2 regions of the Acetobacter sp. P5B1 genome follow, and region 2 is predicted to be linked to the other one. Evidence: predicted binding sites of a transcription regulator. Region 2 holds the regulator's gene; the other holds the start of a gene.

Region 1 (14,969 bases), on a different contig from region 2:
AAAATTAAGAAACCATACAACTTTTTTGAGACTTTGAAAAGATAGGCCACATAATCTCTCCACATTCTGAAAATTTTTTATGTATTTACTTAATTATTATACCATAATATTAACAATAAAAATCACTTGCAAGCCTGCTTAAGCTGGCTACTCCTCTACACTTGGAAAGCCCACGATTACTAACTAGGATTATTTAACGCATTCGAAACGGACTTCAGTAGAAAGACGCCTTGAAAGGCTAGGGCCTGCACAAGACATTATACAATCGTTTCTTTCGTTAGTATAGGCGTTTTCGACCGGATTCTTATGCCCCTACCAGAGCCTTATAGCCATTCAAAGCATCCGATAATTGATGCGGAGAACTTCACGGCACACAGATATGCCCTTACATGCATGTAAGCGATCTATATCGCCGCACCACTTACTTTCTACCTTAAAAAAATGATGCCTGTGCCTAGTAACCTAGTTCCTTGCAGCTTGCACTGCTCGTTGTCTCTGCTCCCTGTCCGAAGAGCAAAGGCCATCAGACAAGGATGGCACCGCCCTAGGAATTTGGACCAGAGATAATGTGTTTGCGAATGCACCAATCCCAAAACATCTTCATGTAGCTAAGGCGCGTTGCCACGGTCTTGGGATTCAGTCCCGCACTGTCGAGCAACCACTCCGAGAAACCGCCCAGCACCCTTGGTTCAAGGCTTTCCAGCCCTTTAGCTCTGAGAAGCTGCACCGAGTCTTTAATCGTGCCACCGACCCGCAGGCTTTCATGCTCTACCAGATACACAGAGAACTGCTTGATGGCCGTTTTATCCATCGGCAAAGCTGCCTTGCTAATGGTTCGGCCTCTCAGTTGCCCAGCGGTCCAGCAGTGGCCCCAGTGGCGTTGTGGTGCCGTCCACCACACCCATGACAGTCTTGAAATAGCGTGTGCCGTCAGCCGGTGAAGGCAGCTTCTCTGAGGCTTCCAGAACAAGATCGGTCACAGCGGACCTGACATGCTCACGCTCACTTTCAGGGGCACCCTCAGCAGCCTCACCGGGATTAAGACCTTCTGCCGGGTCATAGTCGTCTGAAGCCTGCTCAATCTGCTGACGATAGCGCAGACCTGCTTCTATCGCTTTCTCAGGTGTTGCCCAGTCTGGCTCCCAGTCGCCTGACAGTGGCTTCTTGCCGATAGCTTCCAGCCTACCATTCCCCTGACTGCGGAGGGCATCCAGAGCCGGACCTCGCCGCTTCACAGCTTCCTGCTTATCATGGGTCTGAAGAGACTTCAGGAACTCCTGCCGGATGCCAGACTTCGTTCCATCAGCCTGTCCGACATCCTGCCAGCGATCACGAGGAATGGAGAGCCGAGCGGACCACAGGCCACTGGCTGCACGTTTCAATCCAAACACTTCAGCGTCCCTCTTGGTCATAGAAGAACTACCGCAGGACCACCATCGACACGGTAGGTTGAGCAACCGAACTCTGCTTATACGTCATTGACTTCATTGGATTTGCCTCTGATGGCGGAAGGGGTGGGATTCGAACCCACGGTACGGTTACCCGCACGCCAGTTTTCAAGACTGGAGCCTTCAACCACTCGGCCACCCTTCCTGCATCAGATTGAAAGCCTTATAACTATGCTCGCGTTGCCTGTCCAGCGGGTGAAAATGGCTTTTGTCGGGGTTGTTTGTCTTCGCTCGGCTTGCTCTAAGGCGTTTGGAGTTGTAAAAGCCCGGTCCTTACATCCATCCATTCAGGGACGAGTTATGAAACAGCAGGCGAACCTGATCCGGGCCGGACAGGTCATCGAGCATGATGGCCGTCGCTGGACGGTGCTCAAACAGCAGATCATTACCCCCGGCAAGGGTGGCGCTTTCATTCAGGTGGAAATGCGCGACCTCAAGACGGGCAACAAAACCAACGAACGCTGGCGTACAGCTGACAGTGTCGAGCGCCTGATGACCGAGGACAAGGAATATCTGTATTCCTATACCGACGGTGAATCCCTCGTGCTGATGGACCCTGAAACGTTCGAGCAGACCATGATTCCGGTCGATCTGCTGGGTGATCAGGCACCGTTCCTGCAGGACAACATGACCATCAACATCCACCTTGTGGAAGGCGACCCGGTTGGGATCGATCTGCCGCCGCAGGTCACGCTGGAAGTTGTTGAGGCTGATCCGGTGGTCAAAGGCCAGACGGCCAGCTCCTCCTACAAGCCTGCCAAACTCTCCAATGGTGTAAAGACCATGGTGCCGCCCTTCATTGAAGCCGGTGAACGCATTGTCGTCCGGACTGAAGACGGCTCTTACGTCGAACGCGCCAAAGACTGATCTTCCGCATTACTCCAGACAGGACAAAACATAGTGGCCATGCGTCTTTCCCCCGTCATGATGGTGATGCAAACTGCCGCCCAGAAGGCAGCAAAGCGTCTCCTGCGCGATTTCAATGAAGTCGAGCAGCTTCAGGTAAGCATCAAGGGGCCGGGTGACTTTGTTTCTCAGGCAGACCTGCGTGCAGAACAGACCCTGCGTGAAGAGCTGGAACGGGCTCGCCCGGGCTATGCCTTCCTGATGGAGGAATCTGGAAAATCCGGTGGTGACAACTGGACGTGGCGCTGGATTGTGGACCCGCTGGACGGCACCACCAACTTCCTGCACGGCATTCCGCACTGGGCTATCTCCATTGGCCTCCAGCGCCGGCTGCCGGACGGCAAGATCGAACTGGCTGCCGCTCTGGTCTACAACCCGGCTGCTAACGAAATGTTCTGGGCGGAAAAAGGCACGGGCGCATTCCTCAACGAACGCCGCATCCGTGTCTCTGCCCGTCGTGACATGCAGGAAGCCGTTTTTGCAACCGGTATCCCGTTTGCAAAAGTGCCTGCCCGCCAGCGCCTGCCGTTTGCCCGCGTCATGGGGAACCTCATGCCGCGCGTTGCCGGTATCCGTCGCTTTGGCGCAGCCGCACTGGACCTCGCATGGGTCGCCGCTGGCCGGTACGAAGGCTACTGGGAATTCGGCATCAAGCCGTGGGATTGCGCTGCCGGTATCCTGATCCTGCGTGAAGCAGGTGGTCAGGTGACAGATCCGGCCGGGCTGGATCTGGATGACATGCCGGATGACGTCATGATCGTGGCAGGCAATGGCTACATGCACAGCAAGCTGCTGGAGATTGTAGCAGACAGCCTGAAAAACGCCTCCTAAAGTTTTCCAGAAGGGAGCCTGCTCAGCCTGAACTGGCTCCCTTTTTTAACACCCCCTAGCCACACACCGCAGATTGCGTAAGGTGGAACCTCCATGCAGGCGTCCTTCCCCTCTGCACACGACGCGCCCGCCGTTACGGCGCATCATCGTGGCTTCTCCCTTCTGACAGAAGACGGTGAGTTTCTTACACTCTCCGCATCAGAACTCTGCGCCCGGCTAAGCAGCATACCCTGCCCGCTGGTGGTTCACGCGCCTTCCGTTGCGCGCAAGCTGGACCTGCCGCCTCCCGGCCAGCCCTCCCCCTGGCTGGACCTGCTGGAGCTCTTCACCTTTGTCTACCCGGCTCGTACAGCAGCCCCGACACCACGTGGGCTGGCATTAGCACTCGGAGTAGAAGAGGACCGGATTGGCCGCGCCGAAGCGGACCTTCTCCCCTTACTCGTCGAGACCATGCTGGCGGAACTGGCCCGCCAGAAATCAGGGCCTTTTGGCGAGATGCTGGCCGCCCTGACCGTTCGGCTGGCACAGGCGGGATGGCCATGGGCTGGCACCGTAGCCGAAACATTGGGCCTGCCAGACAAGCTAGACGGCAAGGGCAATCTGCCAGAAGACGCTCTGCAACCGGGTGACGCCCTGCGCGTCTGGCGCGTTCTGCCTAAATGGGAAGATGTCGCCCCACGCCCGCCACCAGCCTCGCACCCCATTACCCCGGCAGAAGCCCGCACACGGCTGCGAACCTTGCTGGGCGAAGGCTCGGAAAGCCGGGCTGGTCAGGCTGATTTTGCCAGCGTTTCCACCGCGGCATTTGAACCCCGCACGCATCGCGGCAATCCTGCGGTGGTGCTGGCGGAAGCCGGAACAGGAACAGGCAAAACCCTTGGCTATATCGCCCCAGCCAGCGTCTGGGCGCAACGCAACGGCGGCAGCGTGTGGATCAGCACCTACACGCGCCATCTGCAACGCCAGATTGAACAGGAAACGCATCGGCTTTTCCCCGATGACGCGACGCGACGCCACCATATTGTACTGCGTAAAGGCCGGGAAAATTATCTCTGCCTGCTGAACATGGAAGAGGCCGTCAATAGTGCCGCCTCCCGCCCGGCAGGTGTGACCATCGCCCTTGCCATGCTGGCCCGCTGGACCCGCGCCACCGCAGATGGTGATCTGCTGGGAGGCGATCTGCCCGGCTGGTTTGGCGATCTGTATGGTCAGGGAAGCGTGTTTGGCGTTGCGGACCGGCGTGGCGAATGTATTCACGGGGCCTGCCCGCATTATCAGCGCTGCTTTGTGGAACACACCACCCGCCGGGCGCGGGAGGCAGATCTGGTCATTGCCAACCATGCCCTGGTCATGTCGCAGGCGGCGTATGCACAGGCGGCTATGGGCGACAATTCCGAAGAAACGGAAGAAGATGCCACCCCCTCCCGTTATATCTTTGACGAAGGCCATCATCTGGCCGACGCAGCCGATGGCGCGTTTTCTGCCGAACTCTCCGGGCTGGAAGCCGCCGAGCTTCGCCGCTGGCTGCTGGGGGCTGAAGGCCGTCGCTCCCGCGCCCGTGGCCTGAAACGACGACTGGATGATCTGGTGGTTGGGTTCCCCAAGCTGGAAGCCCCGCTGGATGCGGCCCTCATGGCGGCTCATGCCCTGCCCGCTCCCGGCTGGTCTGCCAGACTGGCGGATGCTGAGTCGTCCGAGACATCACCACCCGAGCCACCCCCGATTGATGACCCGGACGCGCTTTTTCCGCCACAGCCCATTCTTCCGGAACCGGTGCTGGAAAACCCGACCGAGAGCTTCCTCCGCCTCCTCCGCCAACAAGTGCTGGCACGCAGCGAGGACCGGCGGCAGACACATCAGTATGGGGCTCTGGAATGTGATCTGCATCCGCTTATCCCGGACCTTCCAGAATCCGGGCAAGCCTTGGCGCGTGCACTTAGCCGGATTGCTGAACCATTGCGCACACTTGCGGAGCGTCTACAGGCCCGCTTGCAGGATGATGCGGACTCTCTGGACAGCGTGACTCGTGGCCGCATTGAAGCCATGGTGCGCGGTCTCCGTCGGCGCGCCATCACGCGGCTGGATGCATGGATTTCCATGCTCGATGCTCTGGACCAGCCACCACCTGCCGATACCACGCCAACCCACATTCACTTCATCCGGCTGGACAGGCGGCAACAGCAGCGCCCCGGCGAACATGATGTCGGTCTCCACCGCCACTGGCTGGACCCGACCATTCCTTTTGCTGCTGTCATGGCTATGCCTGCGCAGGGGATGCTCATCACATCCGCCACGCTGCGCGATCAGTCAGACACGCCGCATGGACAGGATGAGCCGGAAAGCGAGGAAGCCGAGCGTGCGTGGGAAGCGGCAGAAGCCCGTACCGGAGCCAATCACTTCCCCTCTCCGGCCATTCGCGCCAGTCTGACCAGTCCGTTTGATTACGCGCGGCAGACGCGCACCTTCATTGTCACGGATGTGGACCACGCCAGCATTGCCGATCTGGCCGCAGCCTATCGCACTTTGTTTGAAGCCTCCGGCGGCGGCGGACTGGGCCTGTTTACCGCCATTTCCCGGTTACGCGGCGTGCATAGTCGCATCGCTCCAGCGCTGGAAGATCAGGGGCTCCCGCTTTATGCCCAGCATGTCGACGCAATGGATAACGCAACGCTGGTGGATATTTTCCGCACAGAGGAACATGCCTGCCTGCTGGGCACGGATGCCATGCGCGACGGGGTAGACGTTCCGGGCAATGCCCTGCGTCTGGTTGTGTTTGAGCGGGTGCCGTGGCCGCGTCCGGACATTCTGCACAGAGAACGCCGTATTCACCTCTCAGGAGGTGACACCACGGGATATGATGACCGCATTGCGCGCCTGCGGTTGCGGCAGGCATTTGGACGGCTCATCAGAAGCCAGTCAGATAAAGGTGTCTTTGTGCTGCTGGATCGTCGCACGCCGTCTCGCCTGCTGTCAGCGTTCCCCCCCGGAGCGGAAGTCAGGCGTCTGGGGCTGGCAGATGTAGCGCGGGAAATCAGAGCATTTTTGTAAAATCGCGCAGTCCGGCTGCCAGCTGGACCCCAATAAGCAGACCAAACAGGCAGACCAAAACGCACGTCCGGGCTTTGTGGCCCTTCGTCTTAAGCCGACTTAGATCGGCTTAAGTTCAGTCGCAGCAACTTTACCACGCTCGGTCACGAGTTCGTATGAGACTTTCTCGTTCTCATTCAGACCACGCAGACCAGCAGCCTGCACAGCTGTGATATGAACGAAGACATCCTTGCCCCCATCGTCAGGTGCGATGAAACCAAAGCCTTTAGTGGCATTAAACCATTTAACTGTACCGGTCGGCATAGGCGGGTAACTTTCCCTGATATCTCCTACCGGACAACCATATGACCGGTTACAGGATGTACTTATCGGGTCACGAAGATGCGGTCTTGTCAATCAAAATACCCTCTGCCGGTGCTCTGTGTCCGGCGTGAGACCGCAGATGCGCTTCCAGAAAGGCAACACTGCGCTTCTGCGCCAGTTCGTAGGCATCCAGATCAAACGAAGCCCGCTGTGAGCAGCCAAAGCCGTGCCCTGCTCCGTCATACATATAAATTTCAATCTCAGGATGAGCGGAGCGAATGGTACTCACATCTGTGTGTGGAATGGTGGTGTCGGCTTCACCAAAATGAAGCTGAACAGGGCAGCGTGGAGTCTCATTAATACGTGCTGCAATGCCGGCGCCATACCAGCCGACGGCAACCGCGAAACTGTTAGTCTGGGAGGCCGCTTCCCACGCCAGCAGGCCACCCCAGCAATAGCCGAGAATGCCAACCTTTGCGGTATTCAGCGCAGCCGAGGCAGCCTCCAGATCCAGCAGCGTTTCCGCCAGCGGAATACGGCTACGCAGCGCCAGACCAGTCTGAATATCAGCTTTTTCGTAGCCCAGCTCCACACCCGGCTCGGCACGGTCAAACAATGCAGGGGCAATAACGTGGAAACCATGCTCGGCAAATGTGTCGCACACATGCCGGATATGGCTGTTCACGCCAAAAATTTCCTGCACCACAACCAGTGCATAGGGCATGTCGGCATGGCCAGCTTCATAGGCTGAAAATTCGTGCCCATCCGCAGCCTTAAGTGTGATGATTTGTCCCATGGTGCGACTCCCTGTGAGTGAAAATTAAAGGTTGAAGAAAGTTTTCCACATTTCTTGACTCAGGAGGAGGACAAACCTATCTCCTGTTTTGGCACTCCCGGGGTGGGAGTGCTAACGCAACGCGGCGTTTATTACGCGCGGTAGATGCAGGTGGTGTCGCTTCCTGACAAGGGCGCCACCGCAGCAAAAAAGAATGTGGAGCGATCCATAATGACGAAGTTTCGTCCTTTACACGACCGAGTAGTCGTTCGTCGTCTCGCAAGCGAAGAGAAGACGGTTGGCGGCATTATCATCCCTGACACGGCAAAAGAAAAGCCGATGGAAGGCGAAGTCGTTTCCGCAGGTCCTGGCGCTCGTAATGAGCAGGGGCAGGTTGTGGCGCTTGATGTCAAGGCCGGTGACCGCGTTCTGTTCGGCAAATGGTCCGGCACGGAAGTGAAGATCGACGGCGAAGAGCTGCTGATCATGAAAGAAAGCGACATTCTGGGCGTGATTTCCGCCTGAGTGTGACGCGCTGATCCGCTTTTCGACCTTATAAACTGATCTCTCACAGGAGAATTTGATATGGCTGCCAAAGACGTAAAGTTTGGTGGTGACGCTCGCCAGCGTATGCTGCGTGGCGTTGACATCCTTGCTGACGCTGTAAAAGTGACGCTGGGCCCCAAAGGCCGCAACGTTGTGCTCGATAAAAGCTTCGGCGCACCGCGCATCACCAAAGACGGTGTGTCTGTTGCCAAAGAAATCGAACTGGCTGACAAGTTCGAAAACATGGGCGCACAGATGCTGCGCGAAGTGGCCTCCAAAACCAACGATATCGCTGGTGACGGCACGACCACGGCAACCGTTCTGGCTCAGGCTATCGTTCGCGAAGGCCACAAGGCTGTTGCTGCTGGCATGAACCCGATGGACCTCAAGCGCGGCATCGACAAAGCTGTCACGGCCGTTGTTGAGGAACTGAAGAAGAACACCAAGAAGATCACCACCCCGGCAGAAACCGCTCAGGTCGGTACGATCTCCGCTAACGGTGAAGCCGAAATCGGCCAGATGATCTCCGAAGCCATGCAGAAAGTGGGCTCCGAGGGCGTCATCACGGTTGAAGAAGCCAAGCACTTCCAGACCGAACTGGACGTGGTTGAAGGCATGCAGTTCGACCGTGGCTACATCTCCCCCTACTTCGTGACCAACACGGAGAAGATGACGGCTGATCTGGAAAACCCCTACATCCTGATCCATGAAAAGAAGCTATCTTCTCTTCAGCCGATCCTGCCGCTGCTTGAATCTGTTGTGCAGTCCGGCCGTCCACTGCTGATCATTGCAGAAGACGTGGATGGTGAAGCTCTGGCAACGCTGGTTGTCAACAAGCTGCGCGGTGGCCTGAAAATTGCTGCTGTTAAGGCTCCGGGCTTTGGTGACCGTCGTAAAGCCATGCTGGAAGATATCGCTATCCTGACCGGTGGTCAGGTCATCAGCGAAGACCTCGGCATCAAGCTCGAAACCGTCACACTGCCCATGCTCGGCACGGCTAAAAAAGTCCGTATCGACAAAGAAAACACGACCATCGTTGATGGCGCTGGCAAGTCCGAAGAAATCAAGGGCCGTTGCAAGCAGATCCGTGCGCAGATCGAGGAAACCTCCTCTGACTACGACCGTGAAAAGCTGCAGGAACGTCTGGCCAAACTGGCTGGTGGCGTTGCCGTGATCCGCGTTGGCGGCTCCACGGAAATTGAAGTCAAGGAACGCAAAGACCGCGTTGACGACGCTCTGCACGCAACCCGCGCTGCCGTCGAAGAAGGCATTGTTCCGGGTGGTGGCACGGCTCTGGCTCGCGCTTCTGCCAACCTGTCTCACCTGCACTACCACAATGACGATCAGCGCGTTGGTGGCGACATCATCCGCAAGGCTCTGCAGGCTCCCCTGCGCCAGATCGCTCACAATGCTGGTGAAGATGGTGCGGTTATCGCCAACAAGGTGCTGGAATCCAAAGAATACGCCTTTGGCTTCGACGCACAGGCTGGCGAATACAAAAACCTGGTTGACGCCGGTATCATCGACCCGACCAAGGTCGTCCGCACGGCTCTGCAGGACGCAGCTTCTGTTGCTGGCCTGCTGATCACCACGGAAGCCATGGTTGCAGAACGCCCTGAAAAGAAAGCCGCTCCGGCTGGCGGCCCTGACATGGGCGGTATGGGTGGTATGGACTTCTAAGTCCTCCATACGGATTGAGTGGTCGAAAGCTGATTCAGTCAGCTTTCGATTTCACGAAAATCATCAAAAGAGCGGATGTGACACTATGTCGCATTCGCTCTTTTTGTTTCATGCAATTTTAATTTAATATCCGTGCCGATAAAAAAAATCTTGAGCTGCGCACATGGTAAATTACGCTATGGATAGGTATACTTGCTCTAGAATGAGGTGAGACTTACCTCCCAACACTTCCAAAACCGTCTTGTGGACACTCCGTCCAAAGAGATTGTTATTACAAGCAGGTTAAGTAAAAATGATTGAAACAAAAAATTTCCAAGGACCTCCTAAAAACATTTCCCCTCCCCTTACTGAGGGAATATGGTCATTTGGTCCTGTTGGTGGTTTTTTTCTAAGTGAGTCACTTATACTTAGCCCTAATGGAACAATAGATGGCTATTACCACCATAATGAACGTTCCTGGCGCATAGAAAATTATCGTCTCCTTATTTTAGGAGAAGATGGCACTCTGATGTGGCGTTCTATTGAAGCATTTAGAGATCCTGAAGGGCTCATAAATATAATCTTGGAACACCCTGCTGCTCCTGATACACGATTTATTCTGAAACAAAATCGACCTCAGGCAGCCCCTGAATCGCTCCCTCAGGCAGTAGTAGAACCTTCTCCATTACCTGAGCCTGTGTCTGCAGCAGTGCCCGCAGGTCTGTCCGATGCTGAATTCCTGTTCCCATCTGACCTTGAAGTCACAAACGTAAAAATCGGGAAAGTGCTGCTGGTAGGCTCCTGCCTAACCGCGCTTTACCATGAGCAGCTTCAGGCACGGCACCCTGAAACGACATTTGATTATATCCCTTATAATTTCGTCAGTGTTCTTCCTGAAGCTCCGCCCTCCCCTGTCTCGGACTACGATTTTCAGTATCTGCAAATCCCACTACGCTCCGTATTGAGCGACCGCGTTATCTGGGGTTTTCGTTTTAACGAGGAAGGCTTCACCAAGACCATCCTGCAGGACGCTTACAGCATCATTGATGCCATGCTTTCCAGCGCGATGATCTACAATGAGCGACATGGCCTGCTGACATTCGTCTCCAATTTCATTGTGCCGCAGATGAGCACAGCGTCCAGCATGTATGAACGCGGCAGCAACAATGATCTGCCGACGATCGTTCAGAGACTGAATGACTATCTGAACGAGAAAGTCGCCAGCTATAAAAATGCTTATCTTTTGAATGTTGACGCTGTCGCATCAACAATTGGCAAGCGTTATATTCTGGACGACCTCGTTTATTTCTATTCGCATGGTGCTGTGACCTATCAGGATTGGGATGATTTTGGCTCCATTGCCAGAAACGAACCCATTCCTCCGCTGGAAACAGTTTATCCTGTCAAAAAAGATGCGTTCCTTGACGCTATTTTTCGTCAGATGGTCACGGCCTACCGGACCACAAAGCAGGTAGATCAGGTCAAGGCGGTTGTGTTCGATCTGGATAACACGCTGTGGCGTGGTCAGATTGCCGAACATTATCGCCCGGAAGCACAGCCCTGGCCCCGCACTGATGGCTGGCCGCTCGGAATCTGGGAAGCCATTCACTATCTGCGAGCCCGCGGCATCCTTGTCGCAATCTGCTCTAAAAATGACTATGACTACGTTAAGAACAGATGGGATGATGTCATTGAGCCCAAGCTGATTTCTCTGGACGATTTCTCGTCGGTCAAAATCAACTGGACATCCAAGGCTCAGAACATTTCTGAAATCTGCAAAGAGTTCAACATAAAGCCAAAGAGCGTGGTTTTTGTTGATGACAATCCTGTAGAACGTGCCGCTGTTGCGTCTGCTCTGCCGGATGTCAGGGTTATCGGCGGTAATCCGTATCTGACACGTCGTATTCTCCTGTGGTCTGCTGAGACTCAGATCGCACGCATGACAGAAGAATCTGGCAAACGTGAAGAAATGATCCGCGGCCAGATTGAGCGTGAAGAAACCCGTTCCACCATGGACAGGTCAGAATTCCTTGCGTCTCTTCACTGCGAGGTCTCGTTCATCAACATCACCAGTACAGATCAGCCTGAATTTGGTCGCGCACTGGAACTGACCAACAAGACCAATCAGTTCAACACCAACGGCCAACGCTGGTCTTTTGAAAATATTGCAGATTTTCTGAAGACTGGCGGGAAAATTCTTGCATTCAAAGTCAAAGACAAATTCACCGAATACGGTCTTGTTGGCGTCCTTTACCTGAAAGTTACCGAAATCACGCAATACGTGATGAGTTGCCGTGTGCTGGGGATGGAAGTGGAAGAGTTTGTTGTGGCAGAAGCGGTCAGGCTCCTACGCGCCGCCCATACAGGCGAAACAGACATCACGGCCACTATCAAAGAAACGCCTGATAACACCCCCTGCCGGGAAGTTTATCTGCGTGCAGGCTTCCGGGAAATTGCGCCGCAAGATGGTGTCAGGCAATTCATTCTGGATGGTGACGAAGTGCCAATGCTGCCACTTCACATCAAGAAGGCCTGATATAAAAATCCCCCGTATCCTCAAAGATACGGGGGATTTTTCTTAGATAATGTAATCAATCGGTGGAAGCATCTGATCCATGCTTAACGCTGGCATGCCAGAATGCCTGGTTCCCACCTTCCGTGCAGGATTGCCGACCACCGTTGTGAAGGGAGGCACCGATTCCAAAACGATTGAACCAGCACCTATTTTAGCCCCTTCCCCAACTTCAATATTTCCCAGTACCTTAGCGCCTGCACCGATCAACACCCCGCGCCGCACTTTGGGATGACGGTCCCCGGAATGCTTTCCCGTCCCGCCCAAAGTAACTTCCTGCAGGATGGAGACATCGTCCTCAATGATAGACGTCTCCCCCACCACAATGCCTGTTCCGTGATCAAAGAGAATACGACGCCCAAGGCGCGCCGCCGGATGAATATCCACCCCAAAAAGCTCTGAGCCACGACTCTGCAAATGCAAAGCTAAATGCCGCCGCCCCGCACGCCAGAGCCAGTGCGCAACCCGATAGCTCTGGACCGCATGAAAACCTTTGAAAAACAAAAATGGCGTCACGTAATCCGGGCAGGCGGGATCACGCTCACGAATGGCCACCATATCAGCTGCGGCAGCACAGACGATTTCTGGCTGTGCGTCAAAACTCTCTTTCACCAATTCCGCCAAGGCATCCGCAGCAACAGACCTATCGCCCAGCTTCCGCCCCAGCAAAGCCGCCAGCGCCGAAGCAAAATCTGCGTGGCTTCGTATTCCGGTAGCCAGTAATCCCCTTACCAGCGGGTCATGACAGACACACGCCTGCTCCACCATTTCCTGCCATAGGAGCTCCAGCTTAGGTGAACACAGACTGAATTCGTCAAAATGGCTGGAAAGGATAGAAGACACGTGCGGCCTGTTCATACGCAGGTCCTTTCGTTCAGAAAGCAGCTGATTTTCGCGGGTGTCGTTCCGCTTTAAAGCCCCATGGCATGCTTTACAAAGGCCTTTCTCAGCTTGGGGAGACGGTGAACACCAGCAATCCCCACATCCCGAGCCAGTCGGATCAGAGGGTTATCATTGCTAAACAGCCTATCCAGCGCATCCGTCGCTGCGAGCATAAGCATATTGGCGGGCCGACAACGCGCCTGATAGCGCGCCAACAGAGCCGGTGCCCCCAGATCTTCGCCTTTGGCATAAGCCGTCAGCAAAATATCACTGAGGGCGATAATATCCCTAAAGCCCAGATTGAGTCCCTGCCCTGCAATCGGATGAATACCGTGCGCAGCATCCCCAACCAGCAACAACCGTGTATCCGTATACCGCTGAGCATATTGAGCAGAGAGAGGATAAACCCAACGGCGACCAACAGGGGTCACTTTGCCGAGCCGGTTACTGCCCATACGCCGCTCGACTTCGCGGGCGAACATATCATCGGGCAGATCAGCAAAACGCTGAGCCAGAGCATCTTTATCGCTCCAGACAATAGCGGAAAGATAAGGATGCTCTTCAGTCCCCGCCATCGGCAGCTGAGCGAACGGCCCCGCAGGCAGGAAATGTTCCAAAGCCCCGTTATCATGCGGAAACTCATGTGCAATCGCGCATACAATGGCCGTTTGTCCATAAGACAGCTTTGTCAGCGGAATACCTGCCTCAGAACGCAAACGGCTTTTGCGCCCGTCTGCAGCCACCACCAAAGAGGCCGTGAATGAGCGACCGTCCTTCAAGTGAATATCGGCGCCATCCGCCTTTCTGACTACTGTAGCTTCTGCGGGGGCCAGCACCGTAATATTCGGCGTCGTATGAAGCTGGGCATTCAAAGCCACACGCAAGGCCCGCGCCTCGACCATCCAGCCAAAAGGCTGATGCGCATCTTCCCGCGTGAATTCCAGAAACAGAGAAGACGCAGGCTCACCCGGCCGACCATCTGTTACCAGAATATCTTCAATCGGACCGGCAGGGAGTGGTAGAACATCCCAGATACCGGCTTCTTCCAGAAGTTTTTTAGGACCTGCAGCAATGGCATAAGCCCGACCATCAAAATCCGGATGCTCCATAGGGGGTAAATCGGCACGGTCAACAATCGCAACCCGTATGCCTTCCACAGCCAGGCGACACGCCAGAGATCCCCCGACTGGGCCTGCGCCGATAATGCACACATCGACATCCTCCACTGGCGGATGCGAAGACGTGACAGCATTCTGAACAGCAGATGCAGACGTGGCAGCCATGGTCGTTATTCCTCATACAGAGTGCCCGCTAAAAATGGCCAGGAAACGGGCCACGAGCAAAAAAGCTTTCTTCTTTTATCCTATCCCAGCAGAAAGCCCAAAGAGGGAGGCTCGTCAATCAGCCAAAAATCTGGCATGTTTGCGCATACAAGGCCTAATATAGAGGCGGAATGCTGGCGGCCCTCTTCGCCCTTCAGCCCGCGAAAAAGACAAGGATGTGGATTTCATGAAGCTGGTGACCGCGATTATAAAGCCCTTCAAGCTTGATGATGTCCGTGAAGCCCTTGCGCCGCTTGGTATTCAGGGCCTGACAGTCTCTGAAGTTAAAGGTTTTGGCCGCCAGAAAGGCCAAACAGAAATTTATCGCGGCGCAGAATACAGAATCAGCTTTCTCCCGAAGATTAAGGTCGAGATTGCGGTTTCCGATGCTCTGGCGGATCAGGTCATTGAAGCTATTCTAGATACAGCTCACACAGGTAAAATTGGAGATGGCAAGATTTTTGTGAGTGAGTTGACACAAGTTATCAGAATTAGGACACGTGAGACTGGTGATGAGGCTTTGTAAGCTCTAATTACAAACATTCAAAATCACCACGCCAAACATGTAATAAATCTTAAGAGATGCAGCAATCAGAATATGACATCCATATCTGCAATAAAGACAGCTGTTAGTCGTTTGTTATTTTTTCAAGAAAAATATATCTATAAATTTAGGC
Region 2 (16,328 bases):
TGCCCTCGCCGGAAGATCTGGTGCGGCGGCTGTCCGGGCAGGGGGGCGCTCCGGCTCCCTCTGGTGCCCAGGGCGGGGCTGCCGGGCCGGACGGGAATGCGCCCTCCGCTCTGAGTGAGGCCCGGTCTGACGGCGGCAGATCGGGCGGACAGGAAGGCCCGCCACCCCTGCGGATGGTCGCAGGAACGTCGGTTACGACCAGCGCGCCCGCTGTTGCGTCTGCCGTTGCCGTGCAGGAGCCAGAGGCTGACGCAACGCCATCCCCCGAGCCGGAAGTTGTGGCCGCGCCGGAACCGCAAGGGCCGGTGGTGCCGCGCACATGGCGTGAGGCAGTTGCTTTGGTCAAAGACCGGCGTGAGGCTCTGCTCCACGGGAATTTGCGCAACGGCGTGCATGTGGTCTCCTTCGCGCCCGGTGCCATTACCATGCGGATGCAGCCCGGCCTGCCTGCAGATTTGCCGCGCCAGTTTCAGAAGGTGCTGGAAAGCGCTTCTGAGATGCCCTGGCGTATTCGCCTCTCTCAGGAGGAAGGCGAGCCGACGCTGGATGAGCAGGGCGCGGAAATTATCCAGTTCCAGCGGCGCACCGCACAGGCGCATCCGCTGGTAAAGGCTATTCTGGCCGTCTTCCCGGATGCTGAACTGGGAGACGTGCAGGATCATGCTCTGGATGAGTATGGTCTGCCGCCGGAAGAGCCCCCGGAACTTGTCTTTGCTCCGCTTGACGCTGAGCTGCTGGACGAGGATGAACGACCTTCCGACCCGGGGCTGTCGATAGACTAGACCGAACAAACAGGCTGCACTGGTGCAGCCAGATAGGAGAGATGCTGTGAAAAATCTTGCCGGACTGATGAAGCAGGCCACTCAGATGCAGGCCAAAATGGAAGCCATGCAGAGCTCGCTGGAAGCCATGAACATTGAAGGCTCCGCAGGTGCGGGCATGGTGAAAGTTGTGCTGAGCGGCAAGGGCGACATGCGCTCCATCCAGATCGATCCCAAGCTGGCTGACCCGGCAGAAATGGAAATGCTGCAGGACCTGATTATGGCGGCCTGTGCCGATGCCCGCACCAAGCTGGATGCAACAGCAGCGGAAGAAATGCAGAAAGTCACCGGCGGCCTGAACCTGCCGGCTGGTATGAAACTGCCGTTCTGACCAGACGGAGCGCGGCATGGGCGGGCATGAAATAGAGCAGCTGATCAGGCTTTTGGGGCGGTTGCCGGGCTTTGGCCCGCGCTCTGCACGCCGCATTGCCCTGTTTTTGCTGCGTGACCCGCAGGCGCGCCTTGTGCCGCTGGCCCGTGCGCTTGAGCGTGCGGGAGAGGCCGTAAAAACCTGTTCCACCTGCGGCAATCTGGACACGGTTGACCCCTGCCATATCTGCACGGACCCCTTGCGGGACCCGAGCGTGGTGTGTGTGGTGGAAACGGTGGGAGACCTCTGGGCGCTGGAGCGCGCGGGAGTGCACCGTGGCGTGTATCAGGTGCTGGGGGGCACGCTTTCCCCTCTGGCCGGGATCGGCCCGGAAGATCTGAATATCAGCCCGCTGCTGGAGCGGCTGGAGCTGGGCAGCGTGCGGGAAGTCATTCTCGCCCTTGGCGCGACAGTAGAGGGAGCGACAACCATGCACTGGCTGATGGATAAACTGGCTTTTTACGAGGGTGTGACCGTAAGTCGCGTGGCGCAGGGTATGCCAGTGGGTGGTGCGCTGGATGTGCTGGATGATGGCACGCTGGCCGCAGCCCTTGGCGCACGGAGGCCAGCATGAACGCGCCTGAGTCCAATGCTTTTGTGCCGCTGAGCGTTTTCCCCATTTCCCCCGCTATGCCGCGCCGTGCTCTGGTGACGGGCGGCAAAGCGCGTCTGGGGCGGGCTATTGTGCTGGCTCTGGCTGAGGCCGGGTTTGATGTCGCTATCCATTACCGGGGAGACCGGGATGGGGCAGAAGAAACGCTGAAAGCTGTCGAGGCCCGTGGGCGCAAAGGCTGCCTGCTGCAAGGCGATCTGGCGCGGGAGGAAGAGGTGACCCCGCTGATCCCCGGTGCCATGGAGGCTCTGGGCGGCCCGCTGGGTGTGCTGGTGAATAACGCCTCCACTTTTGAGCGTGATGAGTGGGACAACACCACGCGGGAGAGCTGGGTGGGGCATATGAAGCCCAACCTGCGCGCCCCGTTTGTGCTGATGCAGGCCTTTGCCAAAGCCCTTCCGGCTCAGGCGGAGGGGATGATTCTGAACATGCTGGATGAGCGCGTGTGGTCTCTCACGCCGCATTTCATCAGCTATACTGTTTCCAAAAGCGCCTTGTGGACGTTGACGCAAACCATGGCGCTGGCGCTGGCGCCTAAAAAAATCCGGGTGAATGCCGTCGGCCCCGGCCCGGCGTTGCCCAGCCCGCGCCAGACCGAAGAGCAGTTTGCAAAGCAATGCGCCTCGGTGCCGCTGGGGCATGGGACCTCACCGGAGGAAGTGGCGCGGGCGGCGCTGGCCCTGCTGGCCCTGCCGTCTGTCACCGGTCAGATGCTGGCGCTGGACGGCGGGCAGCATCTGCAATGGTCACCGGCTCTCCCGCCCGGTGCGGTGCTGGAAGAATAGGACACATGACAATTTTTGCTCCCTGGGCGGACCAGCCGCCGTTGCGCCATCTGTTTTTGAAAAACATGGTGCTGGATGCCCATATCGGCGTGTTCCCGCACGAGCAGGGGGTCACGCAGCGTATTCGCGTGTCCGTCTCCTTCGGTGTGGTGGACAGGAATGATCTGGAAGTCGGCGCAGACGACCTGAGTCGCACGGTTTCTTACGAGGACGTCGTGCTGCTGGTGCGTCGTATTGTGCAGGAGGGTCATGTGCAGTTGGTGGAAACGCTGGCTGAGCGCATTGCCGCAGGTGTGCTGGCGGATACCCGCGTGCGCGTTGTGCGTGTGCTGATTGAAAAGCTGGATGTGTTTGAAGAAATTGAAGCCGTGGGCGTGGAAATAGAACGCCGCGCGTAAAAGCCGGGCACAAAAAAAGCCCGGCAGAAGCGGGCTTTTAAAGGTACATCACGATAGCGTGATGTCTGGCTGAGCAGGGGCCGGGGAATGCCCGACGCCCTGAGGCCAATCAGGAATCGTGTTCGTCCGAATCCGTGCTGACGTCGATGTCAGAGCTGATGTCATCATCATCATCGTCCAGATCGGACGTGTCTTCCATCACATCATCGCCATCGGTATCGGCATCTGTGTCGATATCGATATCTTCATCTTCTTTCTTGGCCGGAGCCGGTGTGTCTGCATGCGGTGTCAGACTGTCCGTGCTGCGACGCAGGCGGGAGACGAGTTCCGGCTGTTCCGTGCCACATTTCGGGCAAACGGCGGGAGACCTGTGCAGGTCATAGAAGCGGGCACCGCAGGACACGCAGACGCGTTTGGTGCCGAGATCGGGCTGGGACATCTTGCTACCTGTCGATCCTGGTCAGACATTGGGACAAAGCGTGTCCCGGAAAAGGACGATTCCCTTCAAACCGCGGCGCGGAAGGAAAACGATCCAGACGTATTAAGGCGAGGCCACATGCCATTGCACAGGTGTCCTGTCAAACCCTGAAGCACCGGTTACGCATATTTTTACGCAAAAAAGACGCCGTTTTCCCGCGTGCCGGATTGACTTACGGCAGGACAAGCCGGAATGAAATGACCATGACACAGCCTTCTGCTTCCCCCTCCAGCGCTCTGCGTGTTTCCCGCCCAGCTTCGTCCCTCAGCGGCAAAATTGCCGTGCCGGGTGACAAATCCATCAGCCACCGCGCCCTGATGTTTGCAGCGCTTGCCAAAGGCGAGACGCGCATTGTGGGCCTGCTGGAAGGCGAGGATGTGCTGCGCACTGCTGCCGCCATGCGGGCGCTTGGCGCAAAAATCTCCCGGGAAGACGATGGCCGCTGGCATGTGCATGGCTGCGGTCTGGGGGAATTGCAGGAACCCGCAGATGTGCTGGACATGGGCAATTCCGGCACGGCGGCGCGTCTGCTGTCCGGCCTGCTGGCCAGCCACGGCATTATGTCCGTCATGACCGGGGATGCCAGTCTCCGCCGCCGCCCGATGAAGCGCGTGATGGACCCGCTGGCAGGCACAGGGGCGACGTTCCTTGCGCGGGAAGGCGGGCGTCTGCCGCTGGCCATTCAGGGTAACGCGCAGCCGGCACCACTGTCCTACCGTCTGCCGGTGGCGTCCGCGCAGGTGAAATCCGCAGTTCTGCTGGCGGGCCTGAATGCGGAAGGTGTGACGCAGGTGGAAGAGCCTGTGCCGACCCGTGACCATACGGAAAACATGCTGCGCCACTTTGGCGCGCACGTCACGGTGGACGAAACGCCGGACGGTGGGCGCATTATCCGGCTGGAAGGCAAGCCGCGTCTGGTGGCGCGGGATGTAACTGTGCCGGGTGACCCGTCTTCTGCCGCTTTTGTGCTGGTGGCGGCCCTGCTGGTGCCGGGGTCTGATGTGTTGATTTCCAATGTGGGGCTGAACCTGCTCCGCACCGGCCTGTTCACCACCTTGCGGGAAATGGGCGGGCGTCTGGATATTCTGGATGAGCGCACGGAGGGTGGCGAGCCGGTGGGTGACCTGCATGTGCGGGCCTCCTCGCTTCAGGCCGTGGATGTCCCGGCAGATCGTGCACCGTCCATGATTGATGAATACCCCATTCTCGCCGTGGCTGCGGCGTATGCCTCGGGCATTTCCCGCCTGCGTGGGCTTGCTGAACTGCGAGTGAAGGAAAGCGACCGTCTGGCCTCCACCGTAGCGCTGCTGGAAAATAATGGCGTGCGCACCCGCATTGATGGCGATGACCTGATTATCCATGGCACTGGCGGCCATATTCCCGGCGGCGGTCTGGTGGAAACCCATATGGACCATCGTCTGGCCATGAGTGCCTCTGTGTTGGGACTGGTGACGGAAAAGCCGGTGGATATTGATGATACCGCGTTTATTGACACCAGCTTCCCCGGTTATTTCACACTGATGAACAGCCTTGGTGCAGGGTTTTCAGCATGATGCGCGGCGGTCCGGTTCTTGCGGTTGATGGCCCGGCAGCGGCAGGTAAAGGCACGCTGGCCAAGCGTCTGGCCGCAGAACTGAACCTGCCTTATCTGGATACAGGCCTGCTCTATCGGGCTGTGGGGCGTCTGGTGCTGGATGCCGGGCAGGACCCGGCAGCTCCGGCTGAAGAGTTTGCCCGCACGCTGAAGGCGGAAGATACCCAGCGTAAAGACCTGCGCACGCAGGAAGTAGCTCGTGCCGCCAGTCAGGTTGCATCCCAGCCCGCAGTGCGTAGTGCACTGGTGGAAACGCAGCGTCGGTTTGCGCAGGCGCGTGGCGGGGTGCTGGATGGGCGGGATATTGGCACGGCCATTTTCCCGGATGCGGATGTCAAACTGTTCATCACGGCCTCTCCGGCTACGCGGGCGCTCCGCCGCTTTTTGCAGTTGGGGGAAGACCCGAAGACGGAGGGTGCGGAGGCACGTCTGGCCGAGATGGCAGCGGCTTTAAAAGCAAGGGATGCCGCAGACGCCGGGCGCGAAGCGGCCCCCATGCAGGTGGCAGCAGATGCGGTTGTGATTGAGACAGACACACTCAGCGCGGATGCCGTTCTGGCTGAAGCGCTGCGGGTTGTGCGGGAGCGACTCGACACCCACGCAGGCTGAGGTCTTGCGAGGGCTGCAAAAAGAAGTTCTCACGAAATCAATAATTTTACCGCTATCCCCCATCAAAATCCGCCGGATTGTGTTGACAAGCCGCCGGTGGTGGGTGTCTCTGCCCTCAGATGCCTGTTGTTTGCAGCGGGTTTCCTTTTCAGTCAGGGTCGCGGGAACCAGACGGGCCAGAGGGTCCGTTCCCTTTTCCGCGGCAAGTCGTGCTGCCGGCAGGCGGTGCGCAGGAAGTGTCGGCTGTATTTTTCGGGCCGATGCAGGATTTACAGTTACACATGGCTTCAGCCGCAACCCCGGCCACGGATCATTTCCGTGGCGAAGATTTTGCTTCCCTTCTTGACGAGACCCTCGGCCGCGATACCGGCTTTGACGGGTCCGTTGTGCGTGGGCGCATTGTCCGCCTGACCGACGAATTCGCGATTGTCGATGTTGGTCTGAAGAGCGAAGGCCGCGTTTCCCTGCGCGAATTTGCTCCTCAGGGTGTCACACCCGATGTCAAACCGGGTGACGTTGTTGAGCTGTATGTTGAGCGTTACGAAGACCGTGACGGCAGCATCGTGCTCTCTCGTGAAAAAGCCCGCCGTGAAGAAGCCTGGACGAACCTTGAAAAAGCGTTCGAAGCAAACCAGCGCGTCAACGGCACCATCTATGGCCGCGTTAAAGGTGGCTTCACGGTTGATCTGGGTGGCGCCATGGCGTTCCTGCCCGGCAGCCAGGTTGATATCCGCCCCGTGCGTGACGTCAGCCCGCTGATGGGTGTTCCGCAGCCGTTCCAGATCCTGAAAATGGATCGTGCACGTGGCAACATCGTTGTCTCCCGTCGTGCCGTTCTGGAAGAAACCCGCGCAGAACAGCGCAGCGAACTGATCCAGGGCCTGACTGAAGGCATGATCCTGGACGGCGTTGTGAAGAACATCACCGATTACGGTGCGTTCGTTGACCTCGGCGGCGTTGACGGCCTGCTGCATGTGACCGACATCGCATGGAAGCGCATCAACCACCCGTCTGAAGCTCTGCAGATCGGCCAGCCGGTACGTGTGCAGGTTATCCGCTTCAACCCGGATACGCAGCGCATCTCCCTGGGCATGAAGCAGCTTGAAGCTGATCCGTGGGAAAATGTTGCCCTGAAGTACCCGCCGGGTGCGCGTTACACGGGCCGCGTGACCAACATCACCGATTACGGCGCATTTGTTGAGCTGGAGCCGGGCGTTGAAGGTCTGGTGCACGTTTCCGAAATGTCCTGGACGAAGAAGAACGTCCATCCGGGCAAGATCGTTGCTACTTCTCAGGAAGTCGACGTGATGGTTCTGGATGTGGACAGCGCGAAGCGCCGCATCTCTCTGGGCCTCAAGCAGGTTCAGCGCAACCCGTGGGAGCAGTTCGCGGAAGAGCACAAAATCGGCTCCACCGTAGAAGGCGAAATCCGCAACATCACCGAGTTCGGTCTGTTTGTTGGTCTGTCTGCAGACATCGACGGCATGGTTCACATGTCCGACCTGTCCTGGGACGAAACCGGCGAAGAAGCCATGAAGCACTACGAAAAGGGCCAGGTTGTCAAAGCCAAGGTTCTGGACGTGGATGTCGAGAAAGAACGTATCTCTCTCGGTATCAAGCAGCTTCAGGAAGATCCGGCAGCTGACGTTCTGACGAGCGTTCAGAAAGGTGCCATCGTGACCTGCACCGTCACCGCAGTTCAGTCCAACGGGATTGAAGTGAAGGTTGACGACGTTCTGACCGGCTTCATCCGTCGTGCTGAACTGGCCCGTGACAAGGCTGAGCAGCGTCCGGAACGCTTTGCGGTTGGTGAACGCGTTGATGCGAAGGTGGTCTCTGTTGACCGTGCCGCTCGCAAGCTCGCGCTGACCATCAAAGGTCGCGAAGTTGAAGAAGACAAGCAGGCTATCAACGAATACGGCTCATCCGACAGCGGTGCGTCTCTCGGTGATATTCTGGGTGCGGCAATTCGTCGTCGTAACACGGATAGCTAAGACTTCTGGACCTGAGGACGGGGCGGCCTTCTGGCCCGCTTCGCCTGATGGAAGAGTGTTAAAGCAAGCCTCGAAAAAGGCGGTGTCGGAAACGACACCGCCTTTTTTGTGTTCTGCTGCCGGGGAGTGCTCATCCTCGGATTTGTGACTAGCGGGCACAGAAGACGGGGTTGTCTGGTTGGGGCGTGCATGAGAGCGTGGACCACCCTTCAGGCAGGAGTGATGCTTCCATGACGTCTCGCCCGTTTTCTGGCTCTTCGCTTCCCTCTTCTTCCCTGGCGCTTTCGGCCCGGAGTCCGACGCGGGACGCACAAAGCGCTGTGGGAAGAGAGTTGGATGGCGGAAAGAACTCTGGGTTGGAGCGGTCAGGAGGCTCTGAAATGGCAGTGCAGGGTGAGGGGCGGCCTCTCAGACGCAGGCGGCTTTTACAGTCTATGATGCTGGGTGGCTGCGCTCTTCCTGTTGCGGCAGGTCTGCTCCGCCCGTCTGCGGCGCGGGCTGCGCAGGAGGCAGAGAGCGGTGGCGGTACGCCAACAACCGGCGTGAATGGTGATCAGGGTTATGAACCTGCCGGGTCCTTTGAAATTGTCGCGGATTTTTACGGTCCGGGTCCCTCCGGCGTGGTGGTGACGGATTCCGGGCGCATTTTTGTGGGCTTTCCGCGCCATGCGGTGAACCATAAAGGGGCAACGCTGGGCGAACTGGTGCAGGGGCGTGTTGTGCCCTGGCCAGGCGCTGACCTCAGCCTGCCCTCAGCGGCGGCCCCGGCAGACCGGCTGATGTCGATCCATGGCATGACGATGGACACGCAAGGCCGGGTCTGGGCGATTGATGATGGCAAACTGGCTGGCCAGCCCTTGCAGCCGGGGGCGGCGAAACTGGTTTGCTTTGACCCGCAAACCAACCGGCTCGTGCATAAAATTGTGCTGACTTCTCCGGCTCTGCTGCCAGACAGCCACATGAATGATTTGCGCGTGGACCTGACGCACGGGCAGGCAGGCACAGCCTATGTGACCGATAGCTCCTTTGGGCACAGTCCTGCGCTGGTGGTGGTGGATATTGCCTCAGGGCGTCAGCGCCGTGTGTTGGCGACGCATCCCTCCACGCAGGCGGAGCCGGGGTTCATGGCGGTCGTGGAAGGAGTGCCGCTGGTCTATACCCCGGGCAAGCCGCTGCGCTTTGTGGTTGGCGGGGCGGATGGCGTCACGCTCAGCCCGAACAGTGACCGCCTGTTTTACGCACCTCTTACCAGCCGTCGGCTGTATAGCCTGCCCACCGCTTTGCTGGCCGATCCGACTGTGAGTGAGGCCGCGCTGGCGGCAGCCGTCAAAGATGAAGGGGAGAAGGGCACAGCCGACGGGCTGGCGACCGATGCGCAGGGGCGGATTTACACGACCAATTTTGAGCAGGATTGTATCTTGCGGCGCAATACGGATGGTTCATTTGACCTGATGGTGCATGACCCGCGTATTCTCTCGCCTGATGGGATTTTCTGCACCAAAACGCATGTTTATTGCACCCTAGGGCAATGGAACCGTCTGGCCAGCTTTAACGGTGGGCAGGACAAAAGAAAGCCGCCCTACCACCTGATCCGTTTCCCGATTGAGCCCATCCCGTCGTATAATACAGAACAGAAAATCTGATTTCTTCCGATCAGTTCATCTGTTTGCAGTTTTGACTATGCCGGCTTTCAGAAATTCATTCCCGTGCCGCTTTGTTGTGCGGCTTACAGCGCGGACATGTGCAGGTAGAGAAGCTCAAGAAAATCTGCCAGAGATTTCAGGGGTTTTTTCTGTTCAAGGCAGTCTTTTGCAAAAAGGAGCGCTGCCTTCTGGCGTGTTGTGCGGGTTGGCTGGTCGGTCAGGACAGAGAAATCTGCAACATGCGCGTAGCCAATGCTGCGGCGGATGATTTCAGCAGCACAGAATCCTGCCATATCCTGAAAAACATTTTGGATAAAAAGAGACTTTTCAAAATTCTGTGTCGATTTGTCTGTGGTCGCGTAATAGAGGGTTGAACGATCCTCTGCCCATTCTCTCTCTTGCCACAAGGCAAGGAAGCGTTTTTTGAAACTTGTCCAGAAGGTCTGGATCATATCCAGATGCAGAGCCTGCCCGGCACGATCGGATGTGGCGAAAAGACTGAGAATAAGATTGCCGACAAACAGTCCCGCATCAAACCCGATCGGCCCGTAGGTGGCAAATTCCCCGTCAATAATCCGGGTATCAGTGCCCGTCGTCATGATGGAGCCTGTATGCAGGTCCCCATGCAGCAGAGCCTGCGGAGTGCATAAAAAGCGCAGACGGAGACTATCAATACGGGCTTGCACTGCCGGACTGGTGCGCAGGGCGGCAACAATCGGGGTGAGTTGCGGGTCTGCCCAGTGATTGCGTGGGTGGTCGTGGTACGGGTCCGTCAGAACCAGATCGACCGTAATGCGGGTCAGGGTCTGGTTGCGGGCAAAACAGATCTGCCGGTCCATAATTCGTTCAAACGGTTCCGCCAGCAGGGATGTCGCGAACGTGCTGCGGGCGACAAAATCGCCAACCTGCGCCGCAACAGCAGGGTGATAATGTCCGGCCATCATGGCGGTTCGCATCACCGTATGTCCGGACAGGCTGGGGACAATCAGAATGAACTGCTCAGGGTCAAAATGCAGACACTCTGTGGTCAGGTCTGGCACATGTGGAAAGACGGCGCGCAGATAGGCGGCTTCAAAAAACGTACGGTCCAGCGGCATTTTCCAGGCCGGGTCAACCCGCACATGCGGCAACGCCTGTTTGAGACAAACACCGCCATCTGGACCTTCTGCCACAAACACCATGTTGAGGTTGCCATCACTGACTTCCCACACGCGCCATTCGGCTGGTGTGCCGCCAAGGCGCGCTGCAATAGGGGGGAGGGAGGCAATAACCGTCCGGACGCCTTCAAGGTCCAGAGTGGTGTAGGGAGAAGCCTGCTGCAATTCTGGCGTCGTCATGATGACTCTGTTTTTCCGGGCTTAGTCATGCCGTGTGGGTGAAGGCTGCCCACACAGCAAAGGAAACGCACGGACAGGGCGTGTCACCCCGTCCGCAAAACACCTTAATCCAGACAGGCCTGTTTGAAAGCCTTAAACGCGTGCGCGCGGTGGCTGATGGCGTTTTTCTCGGCTTCTTCCATTTCGGCAAAGGTCCGGCTTTCCCCCGTGGGGGTAAAAATCGGGTCATAGCCATGGCCTTTTTCACCGCGCGGTGGCCAGGTGATGCTGCCATCCACACGGCCTTCAAAGCTGCGGGTGGTGCCGTCTGGCCAGGCAAGGCACAGTACGCAGATAAACCACGCATCGCGCTCGTCCGAGCCAATGCCTTCTTCAATGCGCGCCATGGCGGCAGGGAAGTCCTTGTTCGGGCCAGCCCAGCGGGCGGAGTAAATGCCCGGAGCACCGCCGAGTGCGCTGACGCACAGGCCGGAATCATCCGCCAGAGCGGGCAGGCCGGTGGCTTTGGCCGCAGCCAGAGCCTTAAGCGCCGCATTGCCGGCAAACGTGGTGGCGGTTTCTTCCGGTTCTGGCAGATTGAGGTCCCCGGCAGACAGCACGGTGACTCCAAAATCCGCCAGCAGCGTGGAAAACTCTGCCAGCTTGCCGGCATTATGGCTGGCCAGAACCAGTTTGCTGCCAGCCTCCAGTTTGCCGTGCGTCATGTTAGCGGTTCTCCGCCGTTTCAACGGCCAGTGTCTGGGCGTCAAACAGAACGGACACGCCGGTGCGGGCCAGAGCAAACAGCTCGTTGAAGGCATCTTCCGTGAAAGGTGCCTCTTCCGCGGTGCCCTGAATTTCCACAATGCGGCGGTCAGCGGTCAGCACGAAATTGGTGTCGGCTGCGGCGGCGCTGTCTTCTTCGTAATCCAGATCCAGCACCGGGCCGGCTTTGGTCAGACCGCAGGACACGGCAGCAACCTGCCCGCGCAGCGGCATGTGGCTCAGTACGTTTTTGGCCACCAGCTGGCCAAGGGCCAGACGCAGGGCGACCCACGCGCCGGTAATGGAGGCGCAGCGCGTGCCGCCATCAGCGTTCAGCACGTCACAATCCAGCGTGATGCTCATTTCACCCAGAGCAGCCAGATCCACGACGGAGCGCAGGGAGCGGCCAATAAGGCGCTGGATTTCCTGCGTGCGGCCAGACTGCTTGCCCTTGGCGGCTTCACGGTTGCCACGGGTGTGGGTGGCGCGGGGCAGCATGCCGTATTCTGCCGTGACCCAGCCGGTGCCTTTGCCGCGCAGGAAGGGCGGAACCCGACTTTCAACACTGGCGACGCAGAGAACTTCCGTCCCCCCGACGCGGATCAGCGCCGAGCCTTCCGCGTGGCGGGCAAAGCCGGTTTCAATGGTGACGGGGCGCATCTGGTTGGGCTGGCGGCCGGAGGGACGCATGGGAAGCTCCTTAAGAAAGATTATTCTCTGCACATAAAGTGCTTTTGGCGGGAGCGAAACCATGGAGCTGTTTCATTGTTTTTCTTGTCATGCAGGGCGGAGATGCGCAGAAGCAGAAGAGTCCTGTTGTGAAGGAGGAGCCTGACCCTCATGAAACGTGGTCTGCGACCTGCAAAACCCGTTCTGCCGCCGGGGCTGGATTCCCGGTCCGCCACCATTCTGCGTGAAATTGTGGAGGAATATGTGGCCAGTGGGGAGCCTGTGGGCTCCCGCACGCTGTCCCGTCGGCTCGGGTTGCCGTTGTCTCCGGCCACCATTCGCAATGTCATGGCGTCTCTGACCGAAGCAGGCTTGCTGTTTTCTCCTCATACGTCCGCCGGACGCCTGCCGACGGAAGCCGGTTTGCGCCTGTTTGTGGATGGTTTGTTGCAGTTTGGCAGCCTCTCGGAAGAGGAATGCCGTGCCATCGGGCAGTCGCTGGAAGCGCGGGGGCGGTCCTTGCAGGATACGCTAACGGAAGCATCCTCCCTGTTGTCCGGCATGTCTGATGCGGCCGGGCTGGTGATTGCGCCAAAAGGGGAGGGTGGCGTCAAACATATTGAATTTGTGGCGTTGGGCGGAAACCGGGCGCTGGTTGTGCTGGTGGGCACGGATGGGCATGTGGAAAATCGGGTGATTGAAACGCCCGTTGGCATGCCGCCCTCTGCACTGGTGGAGGCCGCAAACTATCTGAATGCTCACACGATTGGGGCGACCCTCCCGGACCTGCGGGAGCGGGTCGGGGCGGATATTGCCGAAAATCGCAGCGCTTTGGATCAGCTGACAGCCGACGTGGTGGAAAGCGGTCTGGCGATCTGGGGGGGCGGCGGAGACGAACGCGGCGGCACCCTGATTATTCGCGGGCAGGGCAAATTACTGTCGGATGTGGATGGGCAGGAGCGACTGCTGGCCATTCAGGCCTTGTTTGACCGGCTGGAGCGGCAGGAAACCATGCTGCGTCTGCTGGAATTAGCGGAACATTCAGAAGGTGTGCGTATCTTTATTGGTGCGGAAAGCGGGCTGTTTGGCGGCACCGGCATGTCCATGGTCGTGGCCCCGGCCCGGAATGAGGCCAACAGGATTGTCGGCGCGATTGGTGTCATTGGCCCCACACGCATCAATTACGGTCGGATTGTCCCGGTTGTGGATTATACGGCGCGTTTTTTGGGTGAAATGCTCGGTTAAGGGCAAAATTCGCCATCATCTGGTCAGGAAGAGCGACGAGACTGGAGACGACAGCGCATGAGAATGGTAAAGGGACCTGCATGACAAGAACTCCGTCTTCTGGTGAACCCGGGTCTTCTTCCAATAATAATGAGGGAAGAGACGCATCTTCCCGACATGGTCCCGCATGGCGCAGGCCGCGTTTCCGCCAGTGGCGGGGGCTGCTTGGTACCGTCGCGGCTCTGGCGCTGGTGGGTACCACGGGGGCGGTCGTCCTCATCTGGACCCAGTACGAAGGGATTGTGGCCGATCTGCCAACGGTTGAAGGGCTGCGCACCTATCAGCCGCCGGTGATGAGCCGCCTTTATGCGTCGGATGACCGGCTGATTGCCGAACTGGCGGATGAGCGCCGCGTGTTTGTGCCCTCCAGCGCCATCCCGGACCGGGTGAAGAACGCCTTTATTGCTGCGGAAGACCAGAAGTTCTGGACCCACAAGGGCGTGGACCCCATGGCCATTGCCCGTGCTGGTCTGACGGATCTGACGCGCGGCAAGGGACGCAGGCCGATTGGTGCGTCCACCATCACGCAGCAGGTGGCGCGTGTCATGCTGCTGGGCAGTAATGCAGTCTCCATGAAGCGAAAGGCCAAGGAAGCCTTCCTCGCCATGCGGATTGAGCAGGTTCTGCCCAAGGAAAAGATTCTCGAAATCTATCTGAATGAAATCTATCTGGGCAGCGGTGCTTACGGGATTGGCGCTGCGGCGCAGACCTACTTCAATAAACCGCTGGATCAGCTGGATGATGCGGAAGCGGCCTTCCTGGGTGCGCTGCCCAAATCGCCCACCAATTACAATCCGGTTCGTTTCCCTGAGGCCGCCCGTGGCCGGCGGAACTGGGTGCTGGAGCGTATGGCGGAAACCGGCTCGCTGACGCATGAAGCAGCACGCGCTGCCGAGGCTGAACCGCTGATCCCGCATACGTTTGTGCGCCCCGGTCCGGCCCCCGGCTCCGAATGGTTTGCTGAGGAAGTGCGCCGCCAGCTGCTGGAAAAATACGGTCAGGACATGACCATGCAGGGCGGGCTGGATGTGCATACCAGTCTGGACCCCGCCCTTCAGCTGACAGCGCAGACTGTGCTGCGTCAGGGGCTGATGGCGTATGACCGTGCGCATGGTGGCTGGCGTGGGCCGGTGAAGCACCTGCAAACCGTCAATGCCTCTTCGTCTCAGGAAGAATGGGTTGCTGCCCTGAATGCGGAAGCTGTGCCGCTGGGCATGCTGGACCAGTGGCGTCTGGCCGTCGTGCTGGACCCGGCGCATGGTCGTGTTGGCTGGCTGGAAGGTGCTGTTGTGCGCCGTGGAGCCGCCATGCAGGGTGGCACACCGCAGACGGGTGCGATTCAGGATCGTGATTTGGCGTGGACCCGGCGTTTCAGGCTGCTGAAAGCGGGCGATCTGGTGATGATCGAACCGCAGGCCGGAAGCAGCCGCGTGGCCTTGATGCAGGTGCCGCATGTAGAAGGCGCCGTGGTGACGCTGAATGCACGCACCGGGCGTGTTATGGCGCTGGTGGGCGGCTGGTCGTTCCAGACCTCGCAGTTTGATCGTGCCACGCAGGCGCTGCGTCAGCCCGGTTCGTCCTTCAAACCGTTTGTGTATTTGCAGGCCATGGAGCAGGGCATTTCGCCCTCGCAGTCGTTTGATGATTCGCCGGTGTCTTATGGCACCTGGCACCCGAACAACTACGAGAAAGATTTCTGGGGGCCGACCTCTCTGCATGACGCCCTGCGGGAATCCCGCAATCTGGTGACCATCCGTCTGGCAGCCCATATCGGCATCAAGAACGTGGCGGATCTGGCGACCCGAATCGGGCTGGTGGATTCCATGCCGCACGTGCTGCCCGCAGCGCTGGGGGCCGTGGAAACCACAGTGCTGAAGGAAGCAGGAGCCTACGCTTCCCTTGCGGCAGGTGGCCGGAAAGTCACTCCTACCCTGATTGATGATGTGCAGGACCGTGAAGGCCATGTGATCTGGCGGCCGGAGGGCATTTCTCTGGTGTCCGCGTCTGCGCAGACAGGGGATGCTGCGGCCACGCCGCCCGTACCCGGCCAGCCTTCGGATGCCGATGCCATCTTCCCTGATGCGCCCAAGGGGCAGGACGCAGGCAAGGTTCCCGCACCGGCCGCAGCGCCTGTGCAGGATAATGCCGTCAAGATCATCATGCCGGGGCAGGATGAGATTCCGGAAGTGCAGGATAATCGCCCGCGTGTGGCCTCGGAGCAGAGCGCATTCCAGATTACGACCATGCTGCAGGACGTCATCCGGCGTGGAACCGGCGTGCAGGCCGGGAAGGGGATTGATAACCCCGTGGCTGGCAAAACCGGCACCAGCCAGAACTTTAATGACGCATGGTTTGCAGGTTATTCGCCTGATCTGGTGACGGTGGTGTGGATCGGATTTGATACGCCGGAGTCACTGGGTAAGAACGAAACCGGCGGGGCTATTGCCGGGCCGATCTGGAACAAGGTGATGAAAACAGCACTCGAAGGTCGGTCGAAGCTGGATTTTGCCGCGCCGGAGGGTGTCACGCTGGTGCGGTATGATACGGGTCGTGGTGTGGCGATTGATGCCTTTAAACCGGGCCAGATTCCGGGTGTGAGCGTCAGTCTGGCGGATAATGGGGCCTCTCACGAGTTGACGGCGGCGGATACGGGTGCGGAAAACATGCCGGATTCGGAAAGTGATATGGCGGCCGGTGCCGGTCAGTCTGGCACAGGCGCCGCCAGCCCCGGTCAGACTGCAACACCGGGTGCAGCAAAAGCGCCCCCTGCCGCGTCCGGGGGTGACATTGGCATGGGCGGCCTTTATTGAGGCCGTTCACACGTGAGAATTTTATAAAGACCTGATGGAGAGACGGCCCGATGTCGGCTGAGACAGAAGCCCTTAATGACCAGATCAAGCAGTCGGTGGCACTGCTGAGGAGGCATCTTTAACTGGGATGTCGCCCAGGCCCGACTTGCCGAACTGAACAACCGGGCCGAAGACCCGGA

What was found. Region 2 encodes HrcA, which represses chaperone genes, less so after heat shock. Its sites were predicted from a motif close to GTTNGCACTCNCNNNNNGNGAGTGCNAAC; they were not measured.
Region 1: a site for HrcA is predicted at 7,420-7,448, ahead of groES (co-chaperone GroES). Genes of this name have one in related genera too.

The regions. Positions count from the first base shown of each region.
Region 1 is NZ_JACRVS010000037.1:477-15,445, reverse strand. It holds gene KP703_RS14165 (hypothetical protein) at 545-811, opposite strand; gene KP703_RS14160 (hypothetical protein) at 828-1,412, opposite strand; tRNA gene KP703_RS14155 (tRNA-Ser) at 1,504-1,593, opposite strand; gene efp (elongation factor P) at 1,749-2,315, shown strand; gene KP703_RS14145 (inositol monophosphatase family protein) at 2,355-3,185, shown strand; gene KP703_RS14140 (ATP-dependent DNA helicase) at 3,279-6,233, shown strand; gene KP703_RS14135 (cold-shock protein) at 6,333-6,536, opposite strand; gene KP703_RS14130 (dienelactone hydrolase family protein) at 6,607-7,332, opposite strand; gene groES (co-chaperone GroES) at 7,543-7,836, shown strand; gene groL (chaperonin GroEL) at 7,897-9,537, shown strand; gene KP703_RS14115 (HAD family hydrolase) at 9,830-12,052, shown strand; gene cysE (serine O-acetyltransferase) at 12,095-12,856, opposite strand; gene KP703_RS14105 (UbiH/UbiF/VisC/COQ6 family ubiquinone biosynthesis hydroxylase) at 13,000-14,253, opposite strand; gene KP703_RS14100 (P-II family nitrogen regulator) at 14,480-14,818, shown strand.
Region 2 is NZ_JACRVS010000003.1:174,131-190,458, forward strand. It holds gene KP703_RS03550 (DNA polymerase III subunit gamma/tau) at 1-782, shown strand, start outside; gene KP703_RS03555 (YbaB/EbfC family nucleoid-associated protein) at 829-1,152, shown strand; gene recR (recombination mediator RecR) at 1,169-1,765, shown strand; gene KP703_RS03565 (SDR family oxidoreductase) at 1,789-2,589, shown strand; gene folB (dihydroneopterin aldolase) at 2,595-2,987, shown strand; gene KP703_RS03575 (TIGR02300 family protein) at 3,097-3,426, opposite strand; gene aroA (3-phosphoshikimate 1-carboxyvinyltransferase) at 3,663-5,018, shown strand; gene KP703_RS03585 (d(CMP) kinase) at 5,015-5,668, shown strand; gene rpsA (30S ribosomal protein S1) at 5,950-7,662, shown strand; gene KP703_RS03595 (L-dopachrome tautomerase-related protein) at 8,097-9,305, shown strand; gene mtnK (S-methyl-5-thioribose kinase) at 9,389-10,642, opposite strand; gene rdgB (RdgB/HAM1 family non-canonical purine NTP pyrophosphatase) at 10,747-11,346, opposite strand; gene rph (ribonuclease PH) at 11,348-12,076, opposite strand; gene hrcA (heat-inducible transcriptional repressor HrcA) at 12,227-13,300, shown strand; gene KP703_RS03620 (penicillin-binding protein 1A) at 13,381-16,149, shown strand; one part of gene prfB (peptide chain release factor 2) at 16,200-16,268, shown strand; one part of gene prfB (peptide chain release factor 2) at 16,270-16,328, shown strand, end outside.